DNA from 3 places in the Pseudomonas sp. H2_D02 genome. Region 2 is predicted to be linked to each of the others. Evidence: riboswitches for the same ligand, from Rfam matches in the RefSeq annotation. Region 2 holds a riboswitch; each other region holds the start of a gene.
What was found. A riboswitch is a leader RNA that binds a small molecule or an ion and turns the genes downstream of it on or off. The one in region 2 is predicted to bind cobalamin.
Positions count from the first base shown of each region.

Region 1: linked by a shared signal. The riboswitch ahead of cobW (cobalamin biosynthesis protein CobW) and the one ahead of cobO (cob(I)yrinic acid a,c-diamide adenosyltransferase) in region 2 are both predicted to bind cobalamin.
Region 3: linked by a shared signal. The riboswitch ahead of AB4N42_RS21175 (CbtB domain-containing protein) and the one ahead of cobO (cob(I)yrinic acid a,c-diamide adenosyltransferase) in region 2 are both predicted to bind cobalamin.

Region 1 is NZ_CP162816.1:4,518,334-4,522,968, reverse strand. Features, by position in the region: gene AB4N42_RS20555 (sugar diacid recognition domain-containing protein) at 1-223, shown strand, start outside; gene AB4N42_RS20550 (glycerate kinase) at 482-1,618, shown strand; cobalamin riboswitch at 1,698-1,929, shown strand; gene cobW (cobalamin biosynthesis protein CobW) at 2,029-3,099, shown strand; gene cobN (cobaltochelatase subunit CobN) at 3,103-4,635, shown strand, end outside.
Region 2 is NZ_CP162816.1:5,370,386-5,375,020, reverse strand. Features, by position in the region: gene AB4N42_RS24635 (PQQ-dependent sugar dehydrogenase) at 1-591, opposite strand, end outside; gene AB4N42_RS24630 (hypothetical protein) at 788-1,372, opposite strand; cobalamin riboswitch at 1,532-1,741, shown strand; gene cobO (cob(I)yrinic acid a,c-diamide adenosyltransferase) at 1,822-2,433, shown strand; gene AB4N42_RS24620 (cobyrinate a,c-diamide synthase) at 2,445-3,842, shown strand; gene bluB (5,6-dimethylbenzimidazole synthase) at 3,839-4,489, shown strand; gene cbiB (adenosylcobinamide-phosphate synthase CbiB) at 4,486-4,635, shown strand, end outside.
Region 3 is NZ_CP162816.1:4,644,178-4,648,812, forward strand. Features, by position in the region: partial or broken gene AB4N42_RS21165 (pyridoxal phosphate-dependent aminotransferase) at 1-512, opposite strand, end outside; gene AB4N42_RS21170 (methyl-accepting chemotaxis protein) at 553-2,178, opposite strand; cobalamin riboswitch at 2,344-2,564, shown strand; gene AB4N42_RS21175 (CbtB domain-containing protein) at 2,663-2,851, shown strand; gene AB4N42_RS21180 (CbtA family protein) at 2,863-3,558, shown strand; gene AB4N42_RS21185 (cobalamin biosynthesis protein) at 3,555-3,959, shown strand; gene cobM (precorrin-4 C(11)-methyltransferase) at 4,026-4,635, shown strand, end outside.

The DNA.
Region 1 (4,635 bases), 850 kb from region 2:
GGACAGCAACGGCCAACTGCTGGCTACACTGCGAAGCTGGTGCGAACACGACGGCCAGAGCCAGGCCTGCGCCGACGCCCTGGGCATCCACCGCAACAGCCTGCGCTATCGCATGGAGCGCATCGCCGAACTCAGCGGCGTCGACCCGCTCAGGCTGGATGGGATGTTGGCGTTGTACCTGGGCGTCCAGTTGTTGCCACAGACCGTCGATACCCCCACATAACCTATGTGGGGTGCAATTGACTCATAACCCCGTGGCGAGGGAGCTTGCTCTCGCTGGGTCGCGCAGCGGCCCCAAAAAAGCGGCCGCTACGCAGCCGAGCGGGAGCAAGCTCCCTCGCCACAGATGCGCTGGCCACACGCTATGCGACCCAGCCTTTGTGAATTTGACCAATAATGCTCCAAGATTTTTGTGCGGCGGACCGGCGTCACGGTTACGGTCAGCTGGCAGCATGCTGTGCATCGGAACCGGAGAACAAAAATGAAAATAATCATCGCCCCCGACTCGTTCAAGGACAGTCTCAGCGCCCAGGGCGTGGCGGACGCCGTCGCGCAAGGGTTGGCCCAGGTCTGGCCGGATGCGCAGTTGATCAAGTGCCCAATGGCTGACGGCGGCGAGGGAACGGTGGAGGCGGTGCTTGCGGCCTGCAACGGCCAGTGGCGTGAAAACCGGGTCCGTGGCCCGCTGGGAGCCGCCGTCGAGGCCCGTTGGGGCTGGCTGCCGCAAAGCCGCACGGCAATCATCGAGATGGCTGAGGCCAGCGGCTTGCAATTGGTGCCACCGGGGCAGCGCGATGCTTGTTCCAGCAGCACCTTTGGCACCGGCGAACTGATCCGCGCCGCCCTGGATGAAGGCGCTAGCCGGGTCATTCTGGCAATAGGCGGCAGCGCCACCAACGACGGCGGCGCCGGGGCGATGCAGGCCTTGGGCGTGGCGTTGCTCGACGACCAGGGCCAGACGCTGCCGCCCGGCGGCCTGGCCCTCGGCAAACTGGCGCACATCGACCTGAGCCAATTGGACCCGCGTCTGGCCGGCGTGTGTTTCGAAATCGCCGCTGACGTCGACAACCCGCTCTGCGGCCCCCATGGCGCTTCAGCCGTGTTCGGCCCGCAGAAAGGCGCCTCCGGCGAACAGGTGCAGCAACTTGACCGGGCGCTGGCGCACTTCGCCGGACACTGTGCCCAGGTGCTTGACCGTGACGTTCGCGACGAACCCGGCAGCGGCGCCGCCGGCGGCCTGGGCTTTGCCGCCAAGGCTTTCCTCAAGGCGCAGTTTCGCACCGGTGTGGAAGTCGTCGCGCAATTGACCGGCCTGGCCGATGCCATCAGCGGTGCCGACCTGGTGATCACCGGCGAAGGCCGTTTCGACGCCCAGGCGCTGCGCGGCAAGACCCCGTTTGGCGTGGCCCGCATCGCCCAGCGCCACGGCGTGCCGGTGCTGGTCGTCGCCGGCACGCTGGGGGAGGGCTACGAAGCGCTCTATGAGCACGGCATCGATGCCGCGTTTGCCCTGGCGAACGGGCCGATGACGCTGCAAGAGGCCTGCACCGATGCGCCGCGCCTGCTGGCCGAGCGGGCCCGGGACATCGCGCGGCTCTGGCGGGTGGCGGCCCGCTGAATTCGCCCGCGCGGTAGTCGCCAGGACGCATCAGGCATCGCAGATTGCCTTCGGACATTGACCCGCCCGCACTCCCTGCGTAGCCTTGCGCCTTCGAGGTTCTTCGGCATGTGCCGAAGCTAAGAAGGGAACGCGGTCCAAGCCGCGGCTGCCCCCGCAACTGTGAACGGTGCCGTTTCTGCAAGGCCACTGTGCATGCCCTGTTACAACGGGCGCACGGGAAGGCGCAGCAAATTGTCAGCCCAGGCTTTGGATAAAAGCCTGCCTGGCCCGCCGTCAGCCAGGAGACCTGCCTCGACAACAGATTCTCACTACAACCGGGCGGGGTGATCCGGTGGCGAAATCTTCCGCGCACGCCCGTGCCTGCGGTTGTCGTCCCGTTTGCCCGCCACCTTGCCAAAGGGCATCCGATGAAAACACTGGCCAAACTCCCCGTCACCATCGTCACCGGTTTCCTCGGCTCGGGTAAGACCACCTTGCTGCGGCACATGCTCGACAACGCCCAGGGCCGGCGCATCGCGGTCATCGTCAATGAATTCGGCGAACTGGGCATCGACGGCGAGATCCTCAAGCAGTGCTCCATCGGTTGCACCGAAGAAGAAGCCAACGGCCGCGTCTATGAACTGGCCAACGGCTGCCTGTGCTGCACGGTGCAGGAAGAGTTCTTCCCGGTGATGCGCGAACTGGTGGCCCGTCGCGGCGACCTCGACCACATCCTCATCGAAACCTCCGGCCTGGCCTTGCCCAAGCCGCTGGTCCAGGCCTTCCAATGGCCTGAAATCCGCAGCGCCTGCACCGTCGATGCGGTCATCACCGTGGTGGACAGCCCGGCCGTCGCCGCCGGCACCTTCGCCGCGTTCCCGGATAAGGTCGATGCCCAGCGCAAGCTGGACCCGAACCTCGACCATGAATCGCCGCTGCACGAGCTGTTCGCCGATCAACTGGCGAGCGCCGACCTGGTGATCCTCAACAAAGCCGACCTGATCAACCCCGAGGACCTGGCAAAAGTGCGCCTGGAAGTCGCCGAAGAACTGCCGCCAGCGGTCAAGGTCATCGAAGCCAGCAGTGGTCGCCTGCCGCTGGACGTTCTGATCGGCTTGGGCGCGGGCTCCGAAGAACACATCGACAGCCGCCACAGCCATCACGACCACCACCATGACGGCGATGACGACGATCACGATCACGATCACGATGCCTTCGATTCGATTTCCATCGAACTGCCCCAGGCTGACGAAAGCCTGCTGCTGGACGCGTTGACGCAACTGGTGGTCCAGCACGACGTGCTGCGGGTCAAGGGTTTCGCAGCCATCCCGAACAAGCCGATGCGCCTGCTGATCCAAGGCGTCGGCACGCGCTTCGACAAGCACTTCGACCGCCAGTGGGGCGCCGACGAAGCGCGGGTCACGCGGCTGGTATTGATCGGCCAGGACCTGGACGCCGGGCTGCTCGAAGCGCAGTTGCGCGCTGCCCTCAGCGCCTGAGCCATGCACCTGCTCAGGACCCAGCCCGGCGGTTTCGTGTCGGATGACAACATCGCCGACCTCGGGCAAACCCCTGCCGAGCTGGTGATCCTGTGCAGCGGCGATTCCAGCCTGGCACTGCTGGCCGAAGCGGCGCGGCAGTTGCCGGACGACTACCCGCAGTTCCGCCTCGCCAACCCGATGCAGGTGCAGAACCACGCGTCGGTGGACCTGTATTTCGAAGACGTGCTGCAACACGCCAAGGTCATCTTGCTGTCGCTGCACGGCGGCATCGGCTATTGGCGCTACGGCATCGAGCGGCTGATGGAACTGGCCGGACGCGGTGTGCAATTGATCCTGGTGCCGGGGGACGACCGCCCGGACCCGGAGCTCAGCGACTTGAGCAACGTGCCTGTCGAAGATCGCGACCGGCTCTGGCAATTTCTCCGCCAGGGCGGGCTGGACAACGCGCTCAACCTGTTCCGTCATCTCGGCAGCCAATGGTTTGGCCGCGATTATTCGTGGGGCGAGCCCCAGCCCCTGGCGCGCACGGCGATCTATCATCCGGAAAAAAACAACGCGACCCTGAACGACTGGCAAGCCAATTGGCAGGCCGGCGAACCGGTGGCGGCGCTGTTGTTTTATCGCTCGCACCTGCAAGCCGCGAACACCGCGTTCATCGATGTGTTCTGCCAGCGCCTGCAAGCGGCGGGGCTCAATCCGTTGCCGATCGCGGTGGCGAGCCTCAAGGAACCCGCCTGTCTGGCCCAGGTAGAAGACTGGCTGGACGAGGTAGCGGCGGGGGTGATTCTCAATACCACCGGCTTCGCGCAATCCAGTCCGGAAGCACCGCACCTGCGGCCGTTTCGTCGCGATATCCCGGTGATCCAGGCGATCTGCGCCCAGGACAACGAACCCGGCTGGCGCGCCAGCGAACAAGGCCTGGGCCCGCGGGACCTGGCGATGCACATCGCCTTGCCGGAACTGGACGGACGCATCATCAGCCGGCCCATCAGCTTCAAGGACCTGGCCTGGCGCAGCGAGCGCAGCCAAAGCGACGTGGTGTGCTACCGGGCGGTGCCCGAGCGCATGGATTTTGTCGCCGGACTGGCCCGGCGCTGGACCACCTTGGCGCGCCTGCCCAACAGCGAAAAACGGGTGGCGCTGATCCTCGCCAACTACCCGACCCGGGACGGGCGCATCGGCAACGGCGTCGGCCTGGACACGCCGGCGGCGGCGCTGAATATCCTGCGGGCGATGCAGGCCGAAGGGTATCCACTGCCCGCCGCGTTGCCGGCCAGCGGCACCGCGTTGATCCAGCAGTTGCTCGGCGGCGTCACTAACGACCTGGACAGCCTCGACCTGCGGCCTTGCCATCAAAGCCTGGCCCTGGACGCGTACCAGGCCATGTTCGACGCGCTGCCCGAGGCCAATCGCCAAGCGGTGCTGGCGCGTTGGGGCGCGCCCGAGCAGGACCCGATGTTCCGCGACGGCCGCCTGATGGTCGCCGGCTTGCGCCTGGGCCTGACGTTCGTTGGCATCCAGCCGGCGCGGGGT
Region 2 (4,635 bases):
GCCCGGCAAATCGGCCACTTTGGTCGGCTGTGCCGTGATCTTCGTGTCGCCTTCCTTATAAGGGAAGCGAATCAACCGATCGGTATCGGCCACGTACAGCTCATTGCCTACCATCGTCATGCCGAACGGTGAGTTGAGATTTTCCAGGAAGATCGTCCGGGTTTCAGCAACGCCGTCATGGTTTGCATCGCGCAGCAACGTAATGCGGTTGGGGCTTGGCACCCCAGCGCCGGCGCGTCCCATGACTTTTTTCATGACCCAGCCACGAATGCCCTTGGCATCGTCGGGCTTGGGCGGTGCGTTGGTTTCCGCCACCAATACATCGCCATTGGGCAGGACATAGAGCCAGCGTGGATGATCCAGCCCCTCGGCGAACGCCACTACCTTCAGGCCTTGGGCCGGGGTTGGCTTGGCGCCGTCCGGCCAGCCGACGGCTTCGGCGATATTCACCGTGGGGATCAGGGTCTTGTTCGGCTCGGGCAGTTTCGGCGACGGGCCGATCCCATCGGAAACCTGCAAGGTGGAAGACTCGCCGCAAGCGACTAGCCCTGTAGCAAGGGCGACGATCAAAAGATGAGAGGGCTTGAGCATGCGGGCTTCCCTATGAATGCATGGTGTTATTCATAGAGAAGCGTAGACGTGGGATGGTTCAATGGCGGGCGGCCGCTTAGCCAAGTGAAATCTGGGTGGGAGCGGGCTTGCTCGCGAATGCGGTGGGTCAGTCACTATTTATGCCTACTGGCCCACCGCATTCGCGAGCAAGCCCGCTCCCACAGGTTCCACTAGATCAACCATGGGCCTGCTTTAACAGCACCGCGACGCCAGGGTGATAGTGCCCGGTTTCGTTGCGCAATTTGCGATAGGCATAGGGGAAATACCAGGCCACGGCGCAGGTGTTTTCTTTCTGCAGGTCATCGATCATGTCCTGCAGTTCTTCGGGCGTGGCGCTCTGCTGGGCTTTTTGCGGGGCGACGAACAGGCAGCCGAGCTTCAAGTCGCTGGCATAGCTGATGCGCTTGGCGTCGCTGGTGGCTTCCAGCAGCGGTTGGGTCAGGTTCAGGTTGTTGACCTTCGGCCAGCGTTGGGTCGCCTGGATGAAGGCGCGTTCATCGGTACTGGCAATCAACAGGTCGGCGCGGGCGTTGCGTTCGCCTTCTTCGTTCTGTTTGCGCGTGGACGCGTCCTGCAGCGTGACCATCTCAGCCATCCAGGCGGCGGCCGACAGCAACCCGAGGTTGGCTTTTTCATCGTGCCAATAAGGTGTGTCGCTATCGCCGCGCACGGCGTTGTAGCGGTCGATACAGTCGAACCAGCGTTCCAACACCGGGCGCAGGAATTCCAGCTTCGGATTGCTGATGATCATGCCTTGCATGCGTTTGCCCTCTTGTTCTTGTGATATCGGGTCATGGTGTCTCTTTGATATCACTTGCCGCAGCATCACACAAGATTGACGTCAGTTTATTGATCCGGGCCAATGTCCCAGGTGATGGCCGTCGCGGCTTTAATTGACGCTCCACCCCCAACCCTCTAACCTTCGCGGCTTGTTTCAGGTGCTCTATGGCAATGGCCGATAGGGTGAAACAGGGAAGCCGGTGCGTGCACACAAACCCGGCGCTGCCCCCGCAACGGTAAATGAGTCAACGCTGTGCCTAAGCCACTGTGTTCCAGGACATGGGAAGGCGCGCAGCCAGGCGTTATGCCGCTCATGAGCCCGGAGACCGGCCTGATTCATCCAACGGCATCACGGTGGGCGATGCCAGGCTCATTGCCGTCCTTTTTTTGCCCGCCCGCCGTTATCCAGTCCCAACGGAGAGCTCCCCCATGACCGACACGCCCGATCGCGACGAACGCCACCTGGCGCGCATGCTGCGCAAGAAAGCCGTGATTGACGAGCGCATCGCCAACTCGCCGAACGAGTGCGGCCTGCTGCTGGTGCTGACCGGCAACGGTAAGGGCAAGAGCAGTTCGGCATTCGGCATGCTGGCCCGGGCCATGGGCCATGGCATGCAATGCGGCGTGGTGCAGTTCATCAAGGGGCGCAACAGCACCGGCGAGGAGCTGTTCTTCCGCCGCTTCCCCGAGCAGGTGCGCTTTCATGTCATGGGTGAAGGCTTCACCTGGGAAACCCAGGACCGCCAGCGCGACATCGCCGCCGCCGAAGCCGCCTGGGCTGTGTCGCGTCAGTTGCTCAGCGACCCGGCCATTGGCCTCGTGGTACTCGATGAGCTGAACATCGCCCTCAAGCACGGCTACCTAGACCTCGATCAAGTCCTGAGCGATCTGCAAGCCCGACCGCCCATGCAGCATGTGGTGGTGACCGGTCGCGGCGCCAAGCCCGAGATGATCGAGTTGGCCGATACCGTGACCGAAATGGGCATGATCAAGCATGCGTTCCAGGCCGGCATCAAGGCGCAGAAAGGCGTCGAATTGTGAGCGATGCGCCGATGACCAGCCGCCATTGTCCGGCGGTGTTGATTGCCGCCCCGGCTTCCGGCCAGGGCAAGACCACCGTCACCGCCGCCCTCGCACGGTTGCACCGCAACCAGGGGCGCAAGGTGCGGGTGTTCAAGTGTGGTCCGGACTTTCTCGACCCGATGATCCTTGAGCGAGCCAGTGGCGCGCCGGTCTATCAATTGGACATGTGGATGGTCGGCGAGCAGGAAAGTCGCCGGCTGTTGTGGGAGGCTGCCGCCGAAGCGGACCTGATCCTGATCGAAGGCGTGATGGGGCTGTTCGACGGCACGCCGTCCAGCGCCGACCTGGCGCGGCATTTCGGCGTGCCGGTACTCGCGGTGATCGACGGCACGGCCATGGCCCAGACCTTCGGCGCTTTGGCCCTGGGCCTGGCGCGTTATCAACCGGACCTCCCGTTCGCCGGGGTCTTGGCCAACCGGGTCGGGACCTTGCGTCATGCGCAATTGCTCGAAGGCAGCCTGACCGAGGGCTTGCGCTGGTATGGCGCGTTGTCACGGGAAACCGGCATCGAGTTGCCAAGCCGTCATCTCGGGCTGGTCCAGGCCAGTGAGTTGAACGACCTGGACGTTCGCCTGGACGCTGCCGCCGAGGCGTTGGCCAGCAGTTGTGAAGTGGCTCTGCCGCCCAGCGTTGAATTCGCGGCTCCGGAGATGACCGTTGTCGAGCCGTGGCTCGACGGTGTGCGCATCGCTGTCGCCAGGGACGAGGCGTTTGCCTTCACTTACGGCGCGAGCCTCGATCTGCTGCGGGCCATGGGCGCGCAGTTGAGTTTCTTTTCGCCGATTCACGATACCCAATTGCCAGAGGCGGACAGTCTTTATCTGCCTGGCGGTTATCCCGAACTGCACCACGTCGCCCTGGCGCAGAACGCGCCGATGCTGGCAGCGATCCGTGCCCACCATGCGGCCGGCAAACCGCTGCTCGCCGAATGTGGCGGCATGCTGTATCTGCTTGATTCGTTGACCGACGTTGAAGGCGTCCGCGCCGAACTGCTGGGTTTGCTGGCCGGGGATGCGCAGATGCAGAAGCGCCTGGCCGCCCTCGCGCTGCAATCGGTGGATTTGCCGGAAGGTACCCTGCGCGGGCATACCTACCATCATTCGCTGACCAGTACCGAGCTTGAGCCGATTGCCCGTGGGCACAGCCCCAATGGCGGACGGGGAGCGGAGGCGGTTTTCCGACAAGGACGAATGACGGCTTCCTACGTCCATTTCTATTTTCCGTCCAATCCGAGGGCGGTTGCCGCGTTGTTTGCGCCTGATCTTCAGGTCGCTATCGCGAGCAAGCTCGCTCCCACAGGGGATCGTGTGATCTCAAGTACAACGCCTACCGGTGTGGGAGCGAGCTTGCTCGCGAAGAGGCCATGACTGACAACGATTTCTCCCTGGCCGAACGCGAAGCCGTCTACCGCGCCATCGCCGAACGCCGTGACATGCGCCATTTTAACGGCGGCACCGTCGAGCCGCAATTACTGCGCCGCCTGCTGGAAGCCGCGCACCAGGCCCCCAGCGTCGGGCTGATGCAACCGTGGCGATTCATCCGTATCAGCAATCGCGCCTTGCGGGGCGAGATCCAGCACTTGGTGGAAGAAGAGCGCATCCGCACCGCCGAAGCCCTGGGCGAGCGCAGCGATGAGTTCATGAAACTCAAGGTCGAAGGCATCAACGACTGTGCCGAAGTTCTGGTGGCGGCGCTGATGGATGACCGCGAGCGGCACATTTTCGGGCGTCGGACGTTGCCGGAAATGGATTTGGCCTCGCTGTCCTGTGCCATCCAGAATTTATGGCTGGCGGCTCGCGTCGAAGGGCTGGGGATGGGCTGGGTGTCGTTGTTCGAACCCCAGGCGCTGGCGGATCTGCTGGGGTTGCCCACAGGCGCCAAGCCCCTGGCGATTCTGTGTCTTGGCCCAGTCGAAGGTTTCTATCCGGCGCCAATGCTCGCCCTGGAAGGCTGGGCGCAACCGCGTCCGCTCAATGAACTGCTTTATGAAAATCACTGGGGAGTGCGCCCATGAGCGTAGCGTTGCTCAGCGCCGCCGCAGTGGCGCTGGATGCGTTGCTGGGCGAGCCCCGGCGCTGGCATCCGCTGGTGGCATTCGGCGGTTTCGCCAGCCGTATCGAACAACGTTTCAATTCCGGTGGGCGTGGCTGGCGCAGTCAC
Region 3 (4,635 bases), 730 kb from region 2:
AGGAGCATGGCGCGGGTGCGTGGGGTAATCAGCCGGGCGACGTCGTTCGGCTGGACGCGGAAGCCGTTTTCCGGCGTCACCGCCACCGGAACCACTTTCGCTCCGCACGCGCCGAATACCGCTTCGTAGGTGACGTACATCGGCTCGGCGACGATCACTTCATCGCCAGGGTCGAGCAAGCATTGCGCGACGGCATAGACCGCGCATTGGGCACCGGGCAGCACCGTGACGTGCTCGGCGCCGACCGGTTGGCCGCAGCGCTGTTGATGCCGTCGGGCGATGCTTGCGCGCAACGAGTGCAGGCCCCGCGTATCCGAATAGTGCGTATCGCCCGCCCGCAGGCTGGCGACGGCAGCCTCGACAATAGCGGGCGGGGTGTCGAAATCCGGATCGCCCACCGAGAGCAACAGGACTTCCCTGCCCTCCTCGCGCATGGCCAGCGCCCGGTCGTGAATGTCCCAGGCGGCAGCGCCGTCACCGGTGATGCGTTGGGTCAAGGCTGAAAAGCGCATGGAATCTCCTGTGAGCGCGGTGTCCAGCCTCAACCCTATATCAAATCACGAAACGCGCCACCGCCGCATTCAACCCCACCGCCAGGCGCGACAGCTCATGGGTGGCGTCGCTGGTCTGTTGCGCGCCGCTGGCCGACTGGGTGGCCAGGTCGCGGATGTTCATCAGGTTGCGGTCCACTTCTCGCGAGACCTGGGCCTGTTCTTCAGACGCACTGGCGATGACCAGGTTGCGCTCGTTGATCTGGTGGATCGACTGAGTGATCTGCTCCAGCGCCACGCCGGCGGCCCGGGCCAGTTCCAAGGTGCTTTGGGTGCGCTGGTTGCTTTGCTGCATCGACTGCACGGCCTGGCCGGTGCCGTTCTGGATGCCGGCAACCATTTTTTCGATTTCCTGGGTTGATTGCGCAGTGCGATGGGCCAAGGCGCGGACTTCATCGGCCACCACCGCGAAACCCCGCCCGGCCTCGCCGGCGCGGGCGGCTTCGATGGCGGCGTTGAGGGCCAGCAGGTTGGTCTGTTCGGCGATGGCGCGGATCACGTCCAGCACCTTGCCAATGTCGCGGCCCTGGATTGCCAAGCCTTCAATCATCGAGGCGGTGGCTTGCACGTCGTGGGTCATGGTCTGGATCGCGTCGACGGTTTCCACTACCCGTGTGCGCCCCTCCTGGGCGGCCTGGGTCGACTGGTTCGACGCTTCGGAAGTCGACACGGCGTTGCGGGCGACTTCTTCGACGGCGGCGGTCATCTCATTGACGGCGGTGGCCGCTTGCTCGATCTCATTGTGCTGCTGTTGCAAACCCCGGGAAGATTCCTGGGTGACGGCGCTCAGCTCTTCGGCGGCGGCGCCCAGCTGGGTGGCGGAGCCGGCGATCTGCTCGATGGTCTGGCGCAGGCTGCCCTGCATCGCGCCGAGGGCCTGGAGTAACCGGGCGGGTTCGTCCTTGCCCTCGTCGGTGATAACGGTGACCAGATTGCCTCCGGCAATGGTCCGTGCTGCTTCGAGGGCCCGATTCAGGGGCGTGACGATGCTGCGGGTCAGCAGCAGGGCCAGCAGCACGGTGGCCAGCGCGGCGATGATCGAGACGACGAGAATGCCAGTGATGGCGCTGTTGTAATAGGCGCCGGCCTGGTCCGACGCTTCATGCCCCTCCGCCACGCTCATTGCAATGAGCTTGTTGAGTTGCTCGCCCATCTGGTCAGTGCCTTCCTTGATCCGTGTGTTGATGAGGCTGCGCAACGCGTCGGCCTTGTCTTGTCGGGATAGATCCAGCATTTCCTTCTGGGCCTGGAGGTAGTTTTCCAGGGTTTTCGAAAAGACTTTATACAGCTCAGCTTCATCTGGCTCGGCGGGCAGCGCTGCATAGGCTGCATTCGCCTTGTTGAGTTTTTCCACCAGCACGCCGATGCGGGTCTCGGCCTCGCTGAGGCTGGCGGGGTCGCGGTTGACCAGGATGCGAAATGAAAGAATGCGCATGCGCAGCACGTTTTCAAGGACATTGGCCAGGTGACCGACGGCGGGTAACTGGGTCTGCTCCATGTCCACCGACGCCTGGCGAATGACGGACATGCGATTGGCGGCGAACACGCCGAGCACAACGACCAATAGCGCAATGACGGCAAAGCCGAGAAAGGCTCGGGGGGCGATATTCAAGCTACGTAGGGACATGGGAAGACCTCGGTGGTGGGTCGAGCGTCCATGCCGCTGAGCGTATCGATTGGGATAATTATGTGTACGCCTACCGGGTTATCGGCTGGGCTTGAGGCTTTTTGCAGGAGGACGATGAAATATATTCCCGGAGTGTTCAATTGACGCCCCGCCCTCGCCCATGGTCTCCTGTGCGCCAGTTTGGGTGCCCTTCACAGGGTGAAACGGGAAACCGGTGAATCGTGTGCTTTACTTCAAGGCCACGTCAGTCCGGTGCTGCCCCCGCAACGGTAAGCGAGTGAAGCGTCGAATCCACTGTGCATGCGCATGGGAAGGTGACGCTTGCAGGCACGGCTCAAGCCCTGTCCCTCGTGAGCCCGGAGACCGGCCCATGACTCATTTTCAACAAACCCGCGGTGGGCGGGCGCTGTTCGAATCCCGGCGAGCCTTTGCCCGGGTTTTCATTGCGCTCGATCCGCCCGCTGACAGACCAGAGGGAAGCGCCATGTCGACCATCAGCAGCACCGCCCGCTCCACCAGCAGCACCGTTACCCTGAGCCAGCGCCTGAGCGCGGCGGTCCTCGCCTCGATCCTCGGCGCGGGCCTGGTCTATTTCGCCGGTTTCTCCCACATCGAAGCAGTGCACAACGCAGCCCATGACACACGGCACAGCGCCGCGTTCCCGTGCCACTGAGTGCTGCCGACATGATCAAGCGTATCGCGCAAACCGCTGGTTTCAGCGGGCTACTGGCCGCCCTGCTGCTGACTCTGCTGCAAAGTTTCTGGGTGTCGCCGCTGATTCTCCAGGCGGAGACTTTCGAGAAGGCCCCGGCGACCGAGGTCCATGAACATGCCGCTGGGGCTGCACATAGCCATGACGCCGAAGCCTGGGAACCGGAAGACGGCTGGCAGCGTGTACTGTCCACGACGGGCGGCAATCTGGTGGTCGCGGTGGGTTTTGCGCTGATGCTGGCGGGCCTGTACACCTTGCGTGCACCGACGCGGACGTCCCAGGGCTTGCTTTGGGGACTGGCCGGTTATGCGACTTTCGTGCTGGCGCCGACTCTCGGCCTGCCACCGGAATTACCCGGCACGGCAGCGGCGGATCTGGCCCAGCGGCAAATGTGGTGGATCGGCACGGCGGCGTCCACGGCAGTGGGCATCGCACTGATTGCATTCGGTCGGCATTGGCTGTTGAAGTTGCTGGGCCTCGCCATCCTGGTGACGCCTCATGTAATCGGCGCGCCCCAGCCCGAAGTGCATTCGATGCTGGCTCCCGAGGCGCTGGAAAGTGAGTTCAAGCTCGCCTCGCAATTGACCAATGTTGCATTCTGGCTGGCCTTGGGCCTGATCAGCGCCTGGCTGTTTCGCCGGAGCGCCCAGGCCCACCACGACGCATGAACGGCAGGCCGATCCTGGTGGTCGGCCTCGGCTGCCAGCGCGGTTGCCCGGCCAGTGTATTGCGGGCGCTGCTTGACCAGACTTTGCAGGCCCACGGCATCACGCTTGATCAGGTACGGGCGTTGGCCAGCATCGAGCTCAAGCGTGACGAACCTGGGCTGTTGGAACTGGCGGCGCAATTGTCACTGCCGCTGACGTGTTTCACTGCCGAGGAGCTGGCAGGCTATCAAGCACGGCTCAGTCATCTGTCCGAGATTGCCTTTGAGCGTACGGGCTGCCACGGCGTCGCCGAAAGCGCCGCCCTCGCGCTGGCCGATCGATGGGGTTCTTCCCCCGCGAGTTTACTGGTTACCCGCCAGAAGGCTGCACAAGCCACGCTGGCATTGGCGACGGCTTCGTAACACTCGATAATCGCCGCTGGAATCATGAGCGCTGCTCATGCACCCCCACTCAACAGGAAACCGGTCATGACCGTCTTCTTCATCGGTGCCGGCCCCGGCGATCCGGAACTGATCACCGTCAAGGGTCAGCGGCTGATTCGCAGTTGCGCCGTGATTATCTATGCAGGATCCCTCGTTCCGGCAGCCGTGCTGGACGGCCACTGCGCCGAACAAGTGATCAACAGTGCCGAGCTGCATCTGGAACAGATTATCGAGCTGATCAAAGACGCCCATCTCAAGGGGCACGACGTGGCCCGTGTGCATTCCGGCGACCCAAGCCTTTACGGCGCCATCGGCGAGCAGATCCGCTGTCTGCGCGAACTGGACATTCCTTTCGAAATCATCCCCGGCGTAACCGCCACGTCAGCCTGCGCCGCCCTGCTCGGTGCCGAGTTGACCTTGCCCGACGTGTCCCAGAGCGTGATCCTGACCCGTTACGCGGACAAAACCGCCATGCCCACGGGAGAAGAGCTGGCCAGCCTGGCGCAACACGGGGCGACCATGGCGATCCACTTGGGGGTCAACCACCTGGAAAAAATAGTCGACGAGCTACTGCCCCACTACGGCGCGGATTGTCCGATTGCGGTGATTCACCGGGCGACGTGGCCGGATCAGGATTGGGTGGTGGGGACGCTGG